Regions from separate parts of the Massilia sp. BHUDP2 genome, predicted to be linked through region 1. Evidence: predicted binding sites of a transcription regulator. Region 1 holds the regulator's gene; each other region holds the start of a gene.
What was found. The regulator FNR, encoded in region 1, switches genes on or off when oxygen is low (the NO sensors DNR and NnrR bind a similar motif). The targets are predictions, from matches to a motif close to TTGATNNNNATCAA.
Positions count from the first base shown of each region.

Region 2: a site for FNR is predicted at 2,715-2,728, ahead of ACK6C6_RS09605 (universal stress protein). Genes of this name have one in related genera too.
Region 3: a site for FNR is predicted at 1,789-1,802, ahead of ACK6C6_RS20065 (OmpW family outer membrane protein). Genes of this name have one in related genera too.
Region 4: a site for FNR is predicted at 2,678-2,691, ahead of ACK6C6_RS22550 (carbohydrate kinase). Genes of this name have one in related genera too.

Region 1 covers NZ_JBJUVW010000001.1:1,708,859-1,713,103, reverse strand. The annotation lists gene ACK6C6_RS07690 (hypothetical protein) at 1-51, shown strand, start outside; gene ACK6C6_RS07685 (hypothetical protein) at 71-1,720, shown strand; gene fnr (fumarate/nitrate reduction transcriptional regulator Fnr) at 1,802-2,563, shown strand; gene ACK6C6_RS07675 (AraC family transcriptional regulator) at 2,574-3,329, shown strand; gene ACK6C6_RS07670 (DMT family transporter) at 3,390-4,245, shown strand, end outside.
Region 2 covers NZ_JBJUVW010000001.1:2,097,939-2,102,183, reverse strand. The annotation lists gene ACK6C6_RS09615 (cation-translocating P-type ATPase) at 1-1,037, opposite strand, end outside; gene ACK6C6_RS09610 (GGDEF domain-containing protein) at 1,034-2,173, opposite strand; gene ACK6C6_RS09605 (universal stress protein) at 2,190-2,648, opposite strand; gene ACK6C6_RS09600 (6-phosphofructokinase) at 2,761-3,879, opposite strand; gene ACK6C6_RS09595 (VTT domain-containing protein) at 4,019-4,245, shown strand, end outside.
Region 3 covers NZ_JBJUVW010000003.1:736,604-740,848, reverse strand. The annotation lists gene ACK6C6_RS20080 (peptidoglycan recognition family protein) at 1-519, opposite strand, end outside; gene ACK6C6_RS20075 (CoA-binding protein) at 632-1,057, shown strand; gene ACK6C6_RS20070 (glutathione peroxidase) at 1,152-1,751, shown strand; gene ACK6C6_RS20065 (OmpW family outer membrane protein) at 1,863-2,474, shown strand; gene pabB (aminodeoxychorismate synthase component I) at 2,480-4,245, opposite strand, start outside.
Region 4 covers NZ_JBJUVW010000004.1:225,104-229,348, reverse strand. The annotation lists gene ACK6C6_RS22560 (LysR family transcriptional regulator) at 1-595, opposite strand, end outside; gene ACK6C6_RS22555 (pseudouridine-5'-phosphate glycosidase) at 609-1,517, opposite strand; gene ACK6C6_RS22550 (carbohydrate kinase) at 1,520-2,626, opposite strand; gene xapA (xanthosine phosphorylase) at 2,886-3,728, shown strand; gene ACK6C6_RS22540 (phosphopentomutase) at 3,751-4,245, shown strand, end outside.

The DNA of each region.
Region 1 (4,245 bases):
TGGAGCAGCGACATCTCGCTCTACGCCGATTACCTGATCATCAACCCTTGAAGCGCACCAGGAGATTCCCATGGCACCAAATGATCGTCTCGACCAGGACGCAGCACTGCTCCTCGACCCCGGAACGCAGGAGCGCGCGGATTCATCAAGCACCAAAGGCCCCTGGGCCGTCGCCGAAGCGAGCGTCGGCACGGAAGGCGTGCAGCCCGCGCTGCAAGGGAACGGCTTTACCTACCGCCACGACTGGGGCATGCGCCGCGGCGAATGGCTGCTGCGGCTCAACTGGGACCTGATCCAGCCCGGCTCGCAGGTCTTCGTGGCCATCGGCGAAGGCGTGCCCGGCGGACCGCCCGCCGGCAAGTTCATCGGCGCGGCCCGCTACACCGTGCACAACGTCGCCCCGCGCGGGGGCGGCGTCGACATCTGGGTCAACATCGAGTGGAGCGCCGACATTTGGCTCTACGTCGACTACCTGGTCGTCAACCCGCCCTCGGCGCCCCCTGGCCTGCGCACGGTCTCGGTCACGGTGCACCGCCACAGCAGCGTAGCCCTGAGCGAAGCCGAGGCCGACCGGATCCTGGCCGACATGGGCACGATCCTCCAGAACGACGACAGCGGGCCGGACGTCACGACCCCGGTCCGTTTCGTGCGCAACGGCGCAGTCCGGCTGCTGCCGGCGAACATCCCCGGCACCATCCAGACCTCAAGCGACCTGAATGCCCTCCTGACCGCCGGCAGCGGGGTCAAGATCGTGCAGGCCATCCGCTGGTGCGGCGGCCCCGGCGACGGCATCATCGGCTGCGCCCCGGTCGGCAGCGCCTCGGTCAACGTGGCCGCGGTGCGCTTCACCGCCAACCAGGAAGGCCTGATCTGGGTGCACGAGTACGGCCACAACTGCGGCCTGCCCCACCGCACCGACGACCCGCGCGCGGTCATGTACCCGTCCGTCGGCGCCGACCACAACGTGGTCAACGCGGCCGAGTCCTCGGCGTACCTAGCAGGCCCGCTCAGCATCAGCGGCAAGGTGATGGCCGCCGGCGGCTGCTCCTGCGGTGCGGGCGGCCTGGCGCTGCCTGCCGACGTGCGCGACTTCGTCTCCCAGCACTGGATCGAGGGCGTGCCATGGGAGCTGGCCTCGCAGTACGGCGAGAAGGACGCCCGCCTGCTGCTGGACTGGCTGGTGAACGAGCCGGAGAAGCACGAGGAGTTCCTGACCCAGATCGTGGCCACCCTCGGCTACATCGGCAGCGAGATCGCGGTCCAGCCGATGATCGACTTCGTCGAAAGTGCGCGCGCCGGCCGTGCCGTGTTCAATGCCAGGAACACGGCCCTGCTGCGCCTCGGCGACCTGGCCAACCGCTCCGGCAGCCGGGCGGCGCTCGATTTCCTGGCGCGGGTCGCCGGCGACATGGACCTGGCGCGCACGCTGGCGGCGCCCCAGGCCAGCGCCGAGCTGCAGGCGGCCAAGGCGCTGCAGGACGTGGTGGCGCCGAGCCTCGACACCCTGGCGGCCGAGCTGGCGGTGTCGGCCACCTTCGGCCTGGCGCTGGCGGGCACGGTGCAATCGCAGCAGGCCGTGGAAGCGCTCAAGGGGAACGCCGACGCCTTCGCGACCGTGAACCAGGCGGCGCAGGAAGCCGCCGAGATCGCCGCGACCGTGCGCGCCAAGGGCCGGCAGGAGTATTACAGGATGAAGGCGGAACACCGGCATCACCTGTAATCGGGCTTGTATTTTGGAAATGAAACCCGCGGACGCGGCCTTTGTCTATAATGGCCGCGTCAGCATTTTCGTTTCCCTGCCATGAACCAACCCATCTCGCTCCCGGGCGAAGCGAAGGTCATCCAGGCCCTCAAGGCCAGCTGCAGCGCGTGCAGCATGCACCAGCTGTGCCTGCCGATGGGCCTCGAGGATGCCGACATCAATCGCCTCGACCAGATCATCGGCCGCCGCCGCCGGCTCGCGCGCGACGAGCGCCTCTACGCCATGGGCGAGCCCTTCCGCAACCTGTACGCGGTGCGCTTCGGCCATTTCAAGACCTATCAGGTCAACGCCGCCGGCGAAGCCCAGATCACCGGTTTCCAGATGGCCGGCGAACTGCTGGGCATGGACGCCATCAGCGGCACCCACCACTGCGACGCCGTGGCCCTCGAGGACAGCGAGGTGTGCGAGATCCCGTTCTCGCGCCTGGAAGAGCTGTTCGGCCACGTGCCGGCCCTGCTGCGCCACTTCCACCGCATCATGAGCCAGGAGATCACGCGCGAACAGAACGTCATGCTGCTGCTCGGCAATATGCGGGCGGAGCAGCGTTTCGCCGTCTTCCTGGTCAACCTGTCGGCACGCTACGCGGCGCGCGGCTATTCGCCGCACAGCTTCCAGCTGCGCATGTCGCGCGAAGACATCGGCAACTACCTCGGGCTCACCATCGAAAGCATCAGCCGCCTGCTGTCGCGCTTCAAGAAACAGGGCTGGCTGCAGGTCGACAAGCGCGAAGTCACCCTGCTCGACCCGGCCAAGCTCAAGGCGCTGGCGGCTGGCACCGACGTCTGCAGCCCGATGGGCTAGCGACACCGCCATGGCTGCTCCGCTGCTCGACCTGCATCTGCGCAGCTATGGCGCCGCGCGCAGCTCGGACCGCCACGAGTTCGGCCAGCTGGTGCTCCCCGTGAGCGGCGAAGTCGCCCTGGAAATCGAAGGCCGCCAGGCCCGGCTCGATCCGCTGCGCGTGGCGGTGGTGGCGCCGGGCGCCTGGCACTCGCAGTGCAGCCCGGTGGCCAACCGGTCGCTGATCGTCGACCTGGGACCGGATACTTTCGCGCAAGGACCCTGGCAGCGCCTGCTCGAGCAACCCTTCGGCGCCATCGGTCCGGCAGCGCGCAAGCTGGTCGAATTCATGGGCATCATGGCCGCCACCGCTCCGCCCGCGCCTTCCGTGCTGGCCGGCTGGACCCCGCTGCTGCTCGACACCCTGGTGCTGGGAGCGCCCGCACCAAGCTCGCGCCTGGCCGCCCTGCTCGCCCGCATCGAGGCCGAACCCGGCCTGCCGTGGACCACCGAGGCCATGGCGCGCGCCTCCAGCCTGAGCGTCAGCCGCCTGCATGCGCTGTTTCGCGAAGAGCGCGACAGCACGCCCCACGACTGGCTGCTGGACTGCCGCCTGCGCCATGCCTGCGAATGGCTGCGTGCGACGGCGCGCCCGGTGGCCGAGATCGCGCTGGCAGCGGGCTTTTCCGAGCAGAGCGCGCTGACCCGTGCCATGCGCAGGGCGATGGACACCACGCCCGCGGCCTACCGGCGCGCGTATCGCGAGAATCTGTCAAACCAGCAGTAGCCAGGGTCAAGAGCGCCGCGGGCATCCGGCCGACAATCTCCCTTCCCAAGGAGATCGTCCATGCTTTCGCAGATTCACACCACATCCCACACCACGCAACTCGGCATCGGCGCCGGCATCACCGCGGGCGCCTTCTGGGGCCTGGTGTTCCTGGCCCCGGAACTGGTGCCGGGCTTCTCGGCCCTGCAGCTGTCGGCGGGCCGCTACCTCGCCTACGGCATCGTCGCCGCCATCCTGGTCGCCCGCGCCTGGCCGCGGCTCAGGCAGCGACTGACCCGGGCCGACTGGCGCGGCCTGGCCTGGCTCAGCCTGGCGGGCAACATCGTGTACTACCTGTTCCTGGCCCAGGCCGTCCAATTGGGTGGCGTGGCCATGACCTCGATCGTGATCGGGCTGCTGCCGATCACCGTGACCCTGGCGGGCTCGCGCGAGCACGGCGCGGTGTCCTTGCGGCGCCTGGCCCCCTCCCTGCTGCTGGGCGGGGCCGGCCTGGCCTGCATCAGCTGGGATTCCTTGTCTTCCCTGGAGGGCGGCTCGGGCATCGGCCTCCTGTCGGCGATCGGCGCGCTGCTGTCATGGACCTTCTATGCGGTCGTCAACCGGCGCTGGCTGGCGCGCCTCGAGGGCATTTCGGCCAACGAATGGAGCCTGCTGGTGGGGGTGATGACGGGCGCCCAGGCCCTGCTGCTGGCGCTGCCGGCCTTCCCGCCCGGCGGCGCCGCGCACACGGGCAGCGAATGGCTGCAGTTCCTCGGGGTGGTGACGGCGGTCGGGATCTTCTGTTCCGTGATCGGCAACGCCTTGTGGAACTACGCCAGCCGCGCCCTGCCGATGGCGCTGATGGGCCAGATGATCGTGTTCGAGACCGTGTTTGCCTCGCTCTACGGCTTCCTGTGGGAGGCGCGCTGGCCCAGCG
Region 2 (4,245 bases), 390 kb from region 1:
GGTCCGTCATGGACGCTGCCGTCGCGCCACAGCTGCGCCACCGCCATCCGGTTCTCGGTCAGGGTGCCGGTCTTGTCGACGCACAGCACCGAGGTCGAGCCGAGGATCTCGATCGCCGCCAGGCGCCGGGTCAGCACCTGGCTGCGCGCCAGCCGCCAGGCGCCGATGGCCGGGAACACGGTCAGAATGACAGGAAACTCTTCCGGCAACATGGACATCGACAAGGCGATGCCGGCCAGCAGCGCCTGCAGGGGATCCTGGCCGCGCAGCACCAGCAGCAGGACCAGTGCGGCGCTGACGGCGCCACCCAGAATCGCGAAGCGGCGCGCCAGGGCCCTGGTCTCGCGCTGCAGGCGCCCGGGCGGCGGGGCGATGCCGCCCAGCGCAGCCCCGATACGGCCGATCTCGCTGCGCACGCCGGTGGCGCTGACCCGGGCCAGGCCATGCCCCTGCACCACCAGCGTGCCGGAATACACCCACGGCAGGCCGGCGCCGCCGGGCGCCTGCGGGCTGCTGCCCACTTCGCCACCCTGCGGCGCCGGCAGCTTGCCCACCGGAACCGATTCGCCGGTCAGCAGCGACTCGTCCACCTGCAGGCCGGCCGCCGCCAGCAGCAGGCCGTCGGCCGGCACCCGGTCGCCTTCGCCCAGCTCGACCAGGTCGCCTTCGACCAGCTCGGCGGCCGGCAGCTGCCGGGCGCTGCCGTCGCGCCACACCAGGGCGGTCGGCGCGCCGAGCTCGCGCAGCGCCTGCAGGGCGCGCTCGGTGCGGCCCTCCTGGTACAGCGTCATGCACAGCATCAGGACCACCATCCCGAACAGGAAGGCCCCTTCGAAGGGTTCGCCCAGCACCAGGTACAGGATCGCGGCCCCGACCAGCAGCAGGTACATCGGTTCGCGCGCGGCATCGAGCGCGATGCGGCGCCAGCGCCGCCCGCCGCTGTCGGGCAGCCGGTTGGGGCCGTCGCGCGCCAGGCGCCGCGCGGCTTCCTCGCTGTCCAGTCCGGCAGGGCCGGTGGCGCCGAGCTCGACTTTCATGGGATCTCCCTTTCGGAGGCCGCCAGGGTCTCGCGCGCCAGCTCGACGCGGTCGCGGCCGTTCGACTTGGCCCGATACAGCGCCGCATCGGCGTCGGCCAGCAGATCCTCGACGCCGGCATGCCCGGGGGCCAGGCCGGCGACCCCGATGCTGATCGTGCAGCGCACTTCGCCCCGAGGAATCGCGAGGCGGATCGCACCCACTGCCATTCGCATGCGCTCGGCGCAGGCGAGGGCTTCCTCGACCGTGGTTTCGGGCATGACGCACACGAACTCCTCTCCCCCGACCCGGCCGAAGTAATCGCTGGCGCGCAGCAAGTCCGCGCATGCCTGGCTGACCGCGCGCAGGAGCGCGTCGCCAACCGGATGGCCCCAGGTATCGTTGACGCGCTTGAAGAAGTCGATGTCGAGCATGGCGATCGCCAGCGGATGGCCGTAGCGCCGCGCCAGCGTGATATCGTGGCTGGCCAGCTCGAGCAGATAGCCTCGCGCCAGCACCCCGCACAGGCTGTCGTGGCGGGCTGCATGGCGCAAGGCGCGCTCGGCCAGGAAATTCCTGCGCACCAGCCGTCCCTGGAAGCGCGCCACCCCCGCCACCAGGCCGAGCATCACGAGGTAGGCCAGCACGCTGCTGGCGAAGGCCGGCTCCGGCAACTGCGCTGCCGCCAACCCAAGGAATAGCAGGCTCGGCACCAGGACCAGCGCAGACAAGCGAGGCAGGCGCGGTTCGACCAGGGCCAGCGGGAACATCACCCCCGTGATCGCCGGCAGCGCCAGCAGCAGGCCATCGGGCAGCAGGGCGGCGCTGAGGATCATCGCGCCGGCATGGGTGATGTAGACCAGGGCGCAGCGCCAGGCGAGCGGGATGCGCCCGTCCCAGTCCCGATAGCCGATGGCGCCGATCAGGACCAGGCCCAGCCGGATGAGCGCAGTGGTGGCGGCCTGCTGGGGAGCGATCCAGTAGTCCCATGCGCTGAACAGCAGCACGCCGAGACCGAACAAGCCTCCGAGCGCCGGCAGCATGCCGGACAGGCTGCGGTCGAGCGCCAGGCCGAATTCGCGTTCGTCGTCGGGCGCGAGCTCGCCGGTCAGGCGCGCGGCCCGGAATGGAGATGAGGCCGGACGCTGTTTCCCCATCTGCACGTGGCCGCCCTTAGCCGGCGCCGGCGGCTGGCCGCAAGACCATGACCGGCACCGGCGCGCCTGCGAGCACGGCCTGGGTCACGCTGCCGGCCAGCAAACGGCTCAGGCCACGCCGGCCGTGCGAACCCATGACGATCAGGTCGCATTGCTGCTCGCGCGCGGCATCGGCGATCGCCTCGGCGGGGTCGAGCGCGCTGCAGGTCAGCGCCGTGCAGGCCACGCCCGCCTTGGCGCAGCGCGCGGCGATGGCATCGACGTAGCGCTGGGCATGCTCCAGCAGCACGTCCATCTGCAGGCCCGGATCGTAGGCCATGGCGCCTTCGAGCGACTGGAAGGTGGGTTCGGGAACGGCGACGGACAGCGCCACGATCTCGCTGCCCTCGCGGCCGTGGACGAACTCGATGGCGGCATCGACCGCCGCTTCGGAAACGGGCGACCCGTCGGTCGGGACCAGGATACGTCGGTACATGGCAATCTCCAGACAGGGTGGACGAACGCTTGAGGACCAGTCTGTCCTCGCGGATGCTAAAAATCTTTGATATAAATCAAAATCGAACCGATGCCTTAATGCTTTGGCAATCCTAGCCAACCGCCTGGTCGCCGAAACAGATACCGAGCTCGCGCGCCGTGCGCACCATATCGCCGTCGACCGGCACCCGCTTGCTGCGGCCCGCCACCTCGCCCAGGGGCACGGTGCCGATCTCCTGGCCGCCCAGCGCCACCATCACGCCGGACTCGCCGCGCGCCAGCGCGCGCACCGCGCAAGCGCCGAAGCGCGCCGCCACCACGCGGTCGAAAGCCGACGGGCTGCCGCCGCGCAGCAGGTGGCCCAGCACCACGCTGCGGCATTCCTTGCCGGTGCGCTGGGCCAGCTGCGCCTCGACCCAGGCGCCGATGCCGCCCAGGCGCTCGGCATGCCCGCGGCCGGCGGCCGCCAGCCGCGCGCGCTCGCCGCCGACGGGCTGCGCCCCTTCGGCGGCCACCACGATCGCATGGCGCCTGCCGGCGGCGTCGCGCCGTCCAATGGCTTCGGCCACCACGTCCAGGTCGAAGGGTATCTCGGGCAGCAGGATCGCATGGGCGCCCCCGGCCATGCCGGCCTGCAGCGCGATCCAGCCGGCGTAGCGTCCCATCACCTCGACCACCATCACGCGGTGCTGGCTGTCGGCGGTGGTGTGCAGGCGGTCGATGCATTCGGTTGCGAAGCCGGCCGCCGTATCGAAGCCGAAGGTCTGGTTGGTGCAATCGAGGTCGTTGTCGATGGTCTTGGGCACGCCGACCACCGGCAAGCCCTGGCGCTGCAGGCAGGCGGCGATTTCCATCGAGCTATCGCCGCCGACCATCACCAGCGCGTCGAAGCCGCGCGCCCGGCACAGGCCGACCAGCTCGGCGCTGCGGTCCTGTTCCACCAAGCCGGCCGCGCCCTGGACAGGGTAGCGCAGCGGGTTGCCGCGGTTGGTGCTGCCGAGGATGGTGCCGCCGAGGTGCGCGATGCCGTGCACGGCGTCGGGCGACAGGCGCATGACCGGCTCGCCGAGGCAGGTGGCAGGCGCGAGCAGGCCGTTGAAGCCGTCGCGGATGCCCCAGCATTCCCAGCCGTGCCGGCTGGATGCGAGCACCACCGCGCGGATCACGGCGTTCAGGCCCGGGGCGTCGCCGCCCCCGGTGGCGATGGCAATGCGCTGGATGCGGGTGTTCATGGGCGCCTCCTGTGGTGCTGCCGACTATAGCACGCGCGCCGGGACCGATCCGCCGCTCGTGGCGAATCTGCACAGCCATGTTAGGCAGCGCACCGCGGCAGAGGTACAATGCCGCCCACATCATTCACACACAAACGACATGCTCTCTACCCTGCTCGACTGGTTCCTCCACCTTGACCGCCATCTCTCCGTACTCGCGGCCGAATACCAGGTGCTCGTCTACGTGCTGCTGTTCGCAGTGATCTTCGTCGAGACCGGCGTGGTCGTGATGCCCTTCCTGCCCGGCGACTCGCTCCTGTTCGTGACCGGCGCGCTGGCGGCGAAGGGCATGCTCTCGCTGCCGGTGCTGATCCCGCTCTTGATCGT
Region 3 (4,245 bases), on a different contig from region 1:
GGTCTTGTCGGAGTGATCCCGATGGCTCTTGATGTCGTCCAGCGAGACCTTGTACTTGGCCGCCAGCAGCGCCATCAGGTCGACCACGGCCTCCAGCTGCTGCTGGTTCGGCTCCACTTCCTCGAAATTGCCGACCACTTCGATCAGGGCGTGGCCGCTCGGATCGTATTCGGTATTGGTGTCGCCCGCGAAGTCGATGTTGCGCGCCTCGTAGATGCGGCCGTCGAGGTCGATGACGTAGTGGTAGGGGATGTCGAGCCAGCCCTTGCTGGCGCGCGACCACGACTGCAGGCGCCGCAGGTAGCCCTGCGGATCGGTGCCGGGCTTGAAGGGCTCGCCCTGGTGGTGCAGGGTGATCTGGCTGATGGTGTGGCGGCGCGCTTTCGAAGCGTCGGCCGGGGTGCCGCCCCAGCTGGCGACGGGCACGATGGCGCGTTCGACCGCGGCCAGCGGTTCGGCCGCGTGAAGAGGCAGCGAGAGGGCCAGGGCGGTGAGAAAGGAGAGGGCGGTAGGGCGCATGCTTGGAATGGAAATCGGATCTGCCCGCATCTTTTCACGTTTGCGCCCGCGACGCCAGCGATGATGCACATCTGATAAGCTAGATACCGAATCCACATCGAGCCAAACCACCATGAGAAGCATTGCCCAGATCCTCAACGACAGCAAGACCATCGCCATTGTCGGCCTGTCGAACAAGCCCGACCGCGCCAGCAATGAAGTGGCCGCTTACTTGCAGCAAAACGGCTACCGCATCGTGCCGGTGAACCCGAGCTACGCCGGCGAGACCGTCCTGGGCGAACAGGTGTACGCCACGCTGCAGGAAGCAGCCGACGCCCTGGCAAGCAACGGCCAGCGGATCGACATCGTCGACTGCTTCCGCAAGTCCGAAGACATCCCGCCGATCGCACGCGACGCGATCGCCGTGCGCGCCGGCTGCCTGTGGATGCAGCTGGACATCGAGAACCAGGCCGCCGCCGACCTGGCGCGCGCCGCCGGCCTCGACGTCGTCATGAACCACTGCATCAAGATCGAGCACCGCAGCCTGAACGCCGGCTGAACGGAAATCGTCCGGGCGCCGCGGCCATCCGGCCATCTTTACAGGCGGCGGCTGCGTTACAATCGTGGCATCACCAACCAGGGAACTTCCCGCCATGATCAAGACCACCGCCCTGCTGTTCGCTGCCCTTGCCGCGGCCAGCGCTGCTCTTCCTGCCGCCGCACAGGCCACGTCCGCGCCGGGCGCTCCGGCTGCCGCCCGCATGCCGATGAGCTGCCCCGCCATCCTCAAGCAGAATTTCAAGCGCCTGCAGGACGACGCGCCGCAGGACCTGTGCCAGTACGCCGGCAAGGTGGTGCTGGTCGTGAACACGGCCAGCTACTGCGGCTTCACCAAGCAGTACGAAGGACTCGAGAAGCTGTACGCGAAGTACGGCGGGCGCGGTCTGGTGGTGCTGGGCTTCCCCTCGAACGACTTCGGCAAGCAGGAGCCGGGCAATGCGAAAGAAATCGCGGACTTCTGCTTCAACACCTATGGGGTCAAGTTCCCGATGTTCGCCAAGAGCTCGGTGACGGGGCCGGAAGCCAACCCGCTGCACGCCAGCCTCACCAGGGCGACCGGCCAGGCGCCGAAGTGGAACTTCACCAAGTACCTGATCGGCCGCGATGGCAAGGTGCTTGAACACTTCCCGAGCAAGGTGACGCCGGAAGACCCGGCCCTGGTCGGCAAGATCGAGCAGGCGCTCGCCATGTAAGGCAGGGATCGAATAACCTTTCTAGCGTTATGGTTATTTGATCCACATCAACGATTTTTTTGCGCTGCATCAATATTCTTCCTCTCGTTACTATGACGAAAGGAAAAAGAAATGAAAACCTTGTTGAAGCCTGTGCTGGCCATGTCTCTCGCACTTGCCGGCAGCCAGGCCCTGGCACAGGACAGCAACTGGATGGTGCGTGCGCGCGCCGTCCATATCGACCCGGCGAATGAATCGGCGCCCGTGGCCGGCAGCGGCGCCGCGGACCGCATCCACGTGGCCGGCAAGACTATCCCCGAAGTCGACATCTCCTACTTCTTCACGCCGCACCTGGCGGCCGAGCTGATCCTGACTTATCCACAGAAGCACGACGTCACCCTGGACGGCGCCCGCATCGGCAGCTTCCGCCACCTGCCGCCGACCCTGACGGCCCAATACCACTTCGCACCGCAGTCGACAGTGAATCCTTACGTGGGCGCAGGCCTGAACTACACGCGCATCTCGCGCGTGAAGCTGCTGGACGGCGCGGCCGATCTCGAGAACGACAGCTGGGGCCTGGCACTGCAGGCCGGCGTGGACATCCGGCTCGATGCGCGCTGGTCGCTGAACCTCGATGTGAAAAAAGTGAACATCCGCAGCGACGTGATGGTCGGCGGCGCCAAGGCAAGCGCCGTCAAGGTGGATCCGGTGCTGTTCGGCCTGGGGTTCGGTTACCGCTTCTGAAGAGCTTAGCCCTGCGGGTCGTCCAGCAGGACCGCCCGCAGCGGCCCGCGCAGCGCATTGCAGACGACGATGTCGTCCGCCTCCGCCAGCATCTCGCGCGTGATGAGCTGTTCGCTGGCGCGCCAGGCCGGCGCCTGCAGCAGCACGCCGCGCATCACGCCCGGCAGCAGGCCGCTCGACAAGGGCGGCGTGATCCACTCGCTGCCGAAACGCAGGAACACGTTGCTGCGTCCTCCCTCGGTCAGTTCCCCGCGCTCGTTGAAGAACAAGGCGTCAAACGCCCCTTGCGCCTCGGCGGCGCGCCAGGCCGCGTCGTAGCGGCTGCGCACGCTCGTCTTGTGGCGCAGGAAGACGTCGCCCGAATGGGTGCTTTCCTGCGCCAGCAACAGCGCCACCGGTTCGCTCAAGGGCGTGATCGGCGCCGCCTGCACGGTCAGCGCGCCGCCGGGAGCCACCGCCAGGCGCAGCCGGTGCAGCTGGCCATGGGGCAGGGCCAGGCAGGCCTCGTTCAATGCCGCGCGGGCGGCGCCATAGTCGAACGGATAGCCGAAGTAGCGGCAGGACGCGGCCAGGCGGTCGAGGTGCTGCTCGACGTGGCGGCAGCCGTCGTCCCAGGAAGCGCGCAGGGTTTCGAAGATCTCGAACTCGTTGGGCAGGCCGGTCAGGAAGCGCGCCTTGAGCTGGCATTCGGCGTATTCGGAGGCGGCATCGCTGTCGTACACGATGCCGGCGCCGACCCCCAGCTCTCCCTTGCGGGTGCCGCCCTCCGGCGCACCCAGCGCCAGGGTGCGGATCGGGACCGACAGGCAGAAGTCACCGAAGCCCTTGGCGCTGCCTGGCGCGGGTGGATCGAACCAGCCGATCGCGCCGGTATAGATGCCGCGCGCGCTCGGTTCGAGTTCGTGGATGATCTCCATGCTGCGGCGCTTCGGCGCGCCCGTGATCGAGCCGCAGGGGTAGAGCGCGGCGAATACCTCCTCCAGACTCGCATCCTCGCGCAGGCGCGCCTGCACGGTCGAGGTCATCTGCAGCACGGCGCCATAGCGGCGCACCTCGAACAGCGCCGGCACCTCGACGCTGCCGGTGACGGCGACCCGTCCCAGGTCGTTGCGCAGCAGGTCGACGATCATCAGGTTCTCGGCGCGGTTCTTGGTGTCCGAAGAGAGCGCCCGGGAGCGCTCCTCATCCACCGCATCGTCGCCGCTGGCCGGCGCGGTGCCCTTCATCGGCCGCGCCAGCAGCCTGCCGGCCTCGTGGCGCACGAACAGCTCGGGCGAGAAGGACAAGACGGCGCCGCCGTCCGGCAGGGCCACCAGGGCGCCGTAGGGCACGCGCTGGCGCGCCCGCAGCCGCGCATACAGCTTGACCAGAGAACCGTAGGTGTCGAAACGCAGGCGGTAGGTGTAGTTCACCTGGTAGGTGTCGCCGGCGGCGATGTAGTCGCGGATGCGCCGGATCGCATCGGTGAAGGCCGCTTCGTCCACATTGGGCGTGATGCCGGCCACGCCCGCCAGTTCGTCGGCGGGTGCGCGGGTGGCGATCCAGGCCTCGACCTGGCTTGCGTCCAGGTGCTCGCACTGTTCGAACAGCAGCACCTGCGCCAGCGCGCCTTGCACCGGCTGCGCCGGCACTCCCTGGAGGTGCGCGCCCAGTTCGTAGCTGAACAGCGGCACCGCGTACAGGCCGCGTCCCAGCGCCTCCTGCAGTTCGCGCAGCAGCTGCGGCCAGCCGGCGGCATCAAGGCAATGCAGCGTGCCGGCGTGGCGGCTGT
Region 4 (4,245 bases), on a different contig from region 1:
TGGGTTCGTGGGCGATGTCGATCAGTTCGATCGCCTCGTTCTGCGCCAGCGGGTGCTTCTCGTTGATCGCCACGCACACGTTCTCTTGAAAGCACAGGTCCTGGCGCAGGTTGGCCTGCTTCAGCACGTCCCCCTCGATGCGCGGCTCGCGCCAGAAACCGACGTCGATCTGCCTGGCGCGCAGCGCTTCCCACTGGTCGTTCGGGCCCAGTTCGTGGATGGTCCAGGTCACGCGCGGGTACTGGCTCTGGAACTGTTCCAGCAGGGACGGAATCGGCCCCCACATCGCCGAGCCGACGATGCCCACGCGCAGCCGGCCCACTTCGCCGCGGTCGATCTGGCGGATGGTGTCGATCGTCATGCGCATCTTGGCCAGCAGCTCGGCCGCTTCCACCATCAGCGCCTTGCCCGCCACCGTCAGCTCGAAGCTGCGCGTGGTGCGCGTGAACAGGCGCACCCCGAGTTCGCTCTCCAGCTTCATGATCTGCTGGCTCAGCGGCGGCTGCGAGATGTGCAGGCGTTCGGCCGCGCGCGAAAAGCTTTTCTCTTCGGCCACGGCCAGGAAGTAGCGCAGCTGTTTCAGGTCGATCGACATGGCGCGTCGTGGATCAGGCGTTCAAGGCCACGGCCAGGCGTGCGCCGACCAGGGCATTGTGCTTGACCAGGGCGATGTTGGTCGCCAGGCTGCGGCCTTTGGTCAGTTCCTTGATGCGGGCCAGCAAGAAGGGAGTGACGGCCTTGCCCTTGACGCCTTGCGCCTCCGCTTCGCCCAGCGCCTGCCGGATGATGGCGTCGATTTCCTCGCTCGGCATCGCCGCTTCGGCGGGAACCGGGTTGCTGACCACCACGCCGCCCGCCAGGCCGAGCTGCCACTTGGTGCGGATGAAGGCTGCCTGTTCTGCCGGCGTGTCGAGCTGGAAGTCGGCCTTGAAGCCGCTCTCGCGCGTGAAGAAGGCCGGGAAGCCCGGCTGGCCGACGCTCAGCACCGGCACGCCGTGGGTTTCCAGGTATTCCAGGGTCAGGCCGATGTCGAGGATCGACTTCACGCCGGCGCAGACCACGGCCACGCTGGTGTGGGCCAGTTCCTGCAGGTCGGCCGAGATGTCGAAGCTGGTCTCGGCGCCGCGGTGCACGCCGCCGATGCCGCCGGTGACGAACACCTCGATGCCCGCCAGCTGGGCGCAGATCATGGTGGCGGCGACGGTGGTGGCGCCGAGTTTGCCGGTAGAGAGCACATAGGGCAGGTCGCGGCGGCTGACTTTCAGCGCGTCGGGCGAGGCGCCCAGCAGCTCCAGCTGCTCGTCGTTCAGGCCGACGCAGATCCGTTCGTCGATGATGGCGATGGTGGCCGGCACCGCGCCGGCGTCGCGGATGATCTGCTCGACTTCGCGTGCGGTCTGCACGTTCTGCGGGTAGGGCATGCCGTGCGAGATGATGGTCGATTCGAGCGCGACGACGGGCTTGCCGGCGGCGCGCGCGCTTGTTACTTCAGGCGAGAACAGGAGGAAGGATTGCATGGTCAGTCCAATACAGATTCGTTGAGAGTATCCAGGTGGCCCGGTTCGAGCGCAGGGCAGACGGTCTGCTCGCATTCGATGGTCATGGCGGAGAGTTGCAGGCCGCGGCGGCAGGCCAGGCCGAGGTCGGCCTCGCCGCTGTGCAGCGACCAGCAGACGGCGGCGGCGAAGGCGTCGCCCGCACCGGTGACGTCGACGACCTCGACCTGCGAGGCATCGAGGCGCAGCACGCCGCCATCCGAGGTATACATGACGCCGCGTGCGCCGCGTGTGACCACCACGTCCTGCACGCCCTGGGTCTGCAGCTCGCGGCAGGCGGCGCCGATGGCGGCGTCGCTGTCGAGCGGGCGCTTGAGGCGGGTCGCCAGCTCGCCTTCGTTCAGGATCAGGAGGCGCAGGCCGCGCAGCTGCTCCGGCAGGCGCGCCATCTTTGGTTCCGACACCGCCACCAGCACCAGCGACACGCCGTCGCGCGCTGCACCGTCGAGCAGGGCGGCAATGGTGTCGTGGGGGAGGTTGAGGTCGGCCACCAGCAACGCGGCGCTGGCGCATTGTTGCTGGCGAGTGGCGAGGAACTCCGGGCTCAGGCGCTCGTTCAGGGCCATGTCGGCCAGCGCCACGACCATCTCGCCGTCCTGGTCCAGCACCGCGGTATAGGTGCCGCTACTGACGCCGTCGAGGCGCAGGGCGCCGCGGGTGTCGATGCCGACATCCTCGGCGTGGGCGAGCAGGGCGCGGCCGGACGCGTCGTTGCCGACCGCCGTGATCAGGGCCACCGGCGCGCCCAGGCGCGCCAGGTTCTCGGCGATGTTGCGGGCGACGCCGCCGAAGGATTCGTCCTGGCTGGCCGGGTTCGAGGTGCCGAGCGCCAGCTTGGCGGTGCTGCGCAGCTTGCGGTCGAGGTTGGAAGCGCCGATGCACAGGATCGGACGCTGGTCCGGCAGCACGTAGGCACGCCCCAGGATGCGGCGCTCGCGCACCAGGGTGGCGATGTAGTTGGCCACGGCCGAGCGTGACAGCCCGAGCTGGGCCGCCAGGTCCTGTTGCGAGATGAAGGGATTCGCGCGGATCAGCTCGTACAACTGTTCTTTTTTTGGCAGCTCGGTCACGGTGGTGTGTCGATGAGAGTAAACAAATGTTTGTATATACTAGACAAATGTTTGGTCGACGTCAAAGAAAATCGGTTTCTATGTCTGTAGGTCAACAATACACGGAATCATTTATTTTTTAAACCAATAAATCGGCAAGAAAAATGGTATTTGCCATACATATCGCCCCTCATGCATAGTTATAATATTCCGGCTGGTATGTAGCAAACCCTGTTCCAGCCCCTCCTCACGTCTCCCGAATCCGCACACAAGGACTACCATGTTCAGCAATACCCCATTTGAAGCAGCAGAAGTCATCAAGGCCCGCAAACCCGGTTTCGCACCGCGCGCCGCATTGATCCTGGGTTCGGGACTGGGCGTGCTGGCCGAGCAGATGACGGACGCGGTGTCGATCAGCTATGCCGACCTGCCGGGCTTCCCGATCAGCACCGTGCACGGCCACGCGGGCGAGCTGGTGCTCGGTACCCTGGCCGGCGTGCCGGTCGTGTGCATGAAGGGCCGCGGCCACTTCTACGAAGGCTACGGCGCCAACGTCATGACCTCCGCCGTGCGCACCTTCAAGCTGATCGGCTGCGAGATGCTGCTGGTGACGAATGCCGCTGGCTCGCTGCGTCCCGAAGTGGATGCGGGCAGCGTCGTGGTCCTGAACGACCACATCAACCTGCTGCCGGGCAGCCCGATGGCCGGCCCGAACGACGAGCGCTTCGGCCCACGCTTCTTCAGCATGGCCAATGCCTATGACGCCGACCTGCGCGCCATGATCAAGGAAACCGCGGCCGCCAAGGGCATCACCCTGCACGAAGGCGTGTACCTGGCCTGCCCGGGCCCGAACTTCGAGACCGCCGCCGAAATCCGCGCCTTCAAGACGATGGGCGCCGACGTGGTCGGCATGTCGGTGGTGCCGGAAGTGATCTCGGCGCGCCACTGCGGCCTGAAGGTCGCCGGCATCTCGGCCATTACCAACCTGGCCGAGGGATTGACCCCGTTCCCGCTGTCGCACGAGCAGACCCTGAAGTACGCCGCGATCGCGGCCAAGGACCTGGTCACCCTGATCCATTCCTTCATCGAGCGCCTGGGCGCAAGCCCGCGCGCGGAAGCCTAATTTTCGAAAGAGCGAGCGATCCATGTCACGCGCATTCATCCTCCTGCTTGACTCGTTCGGCCTGGGCGCCTTGCCCGACGCCGACAAGTACGGCGACGCAGGCGCCAACACCTTCGGCCACATCGCAGCATGGGCAGCGAAAGAGGGCAAGCCGATGTCGCTGCCGAACCTGGAGCGCCTGGGCCTGGCCGCTGCCGCCCACAAGGCCAGCGGCGAATGGGCCGCCGGCTTCAGCCAGCGCGACGGCTTCACGGGCGCCTGGGGCGTCGCGCGCGAGCAGTCGACCGGCAAGGACACGCAGAGCGGCCACTGGGAGATCGCCGGCGTGCCGGTGCTGTTCGACTGGGGCTACTTCCCGAAGATGGTGCCGTCCTTCCCGAAAGAGCTGACGGATAAACTGCAAGAGCTGACCGGCGTGCCCGGCTGGCTCGGCAACTGCCACGCTTCCGGCACCACCATCATCGACGAGCTGGGCGACGAGCACGTCGCTACTGGCCGTCCGATCCTGTACACCTCG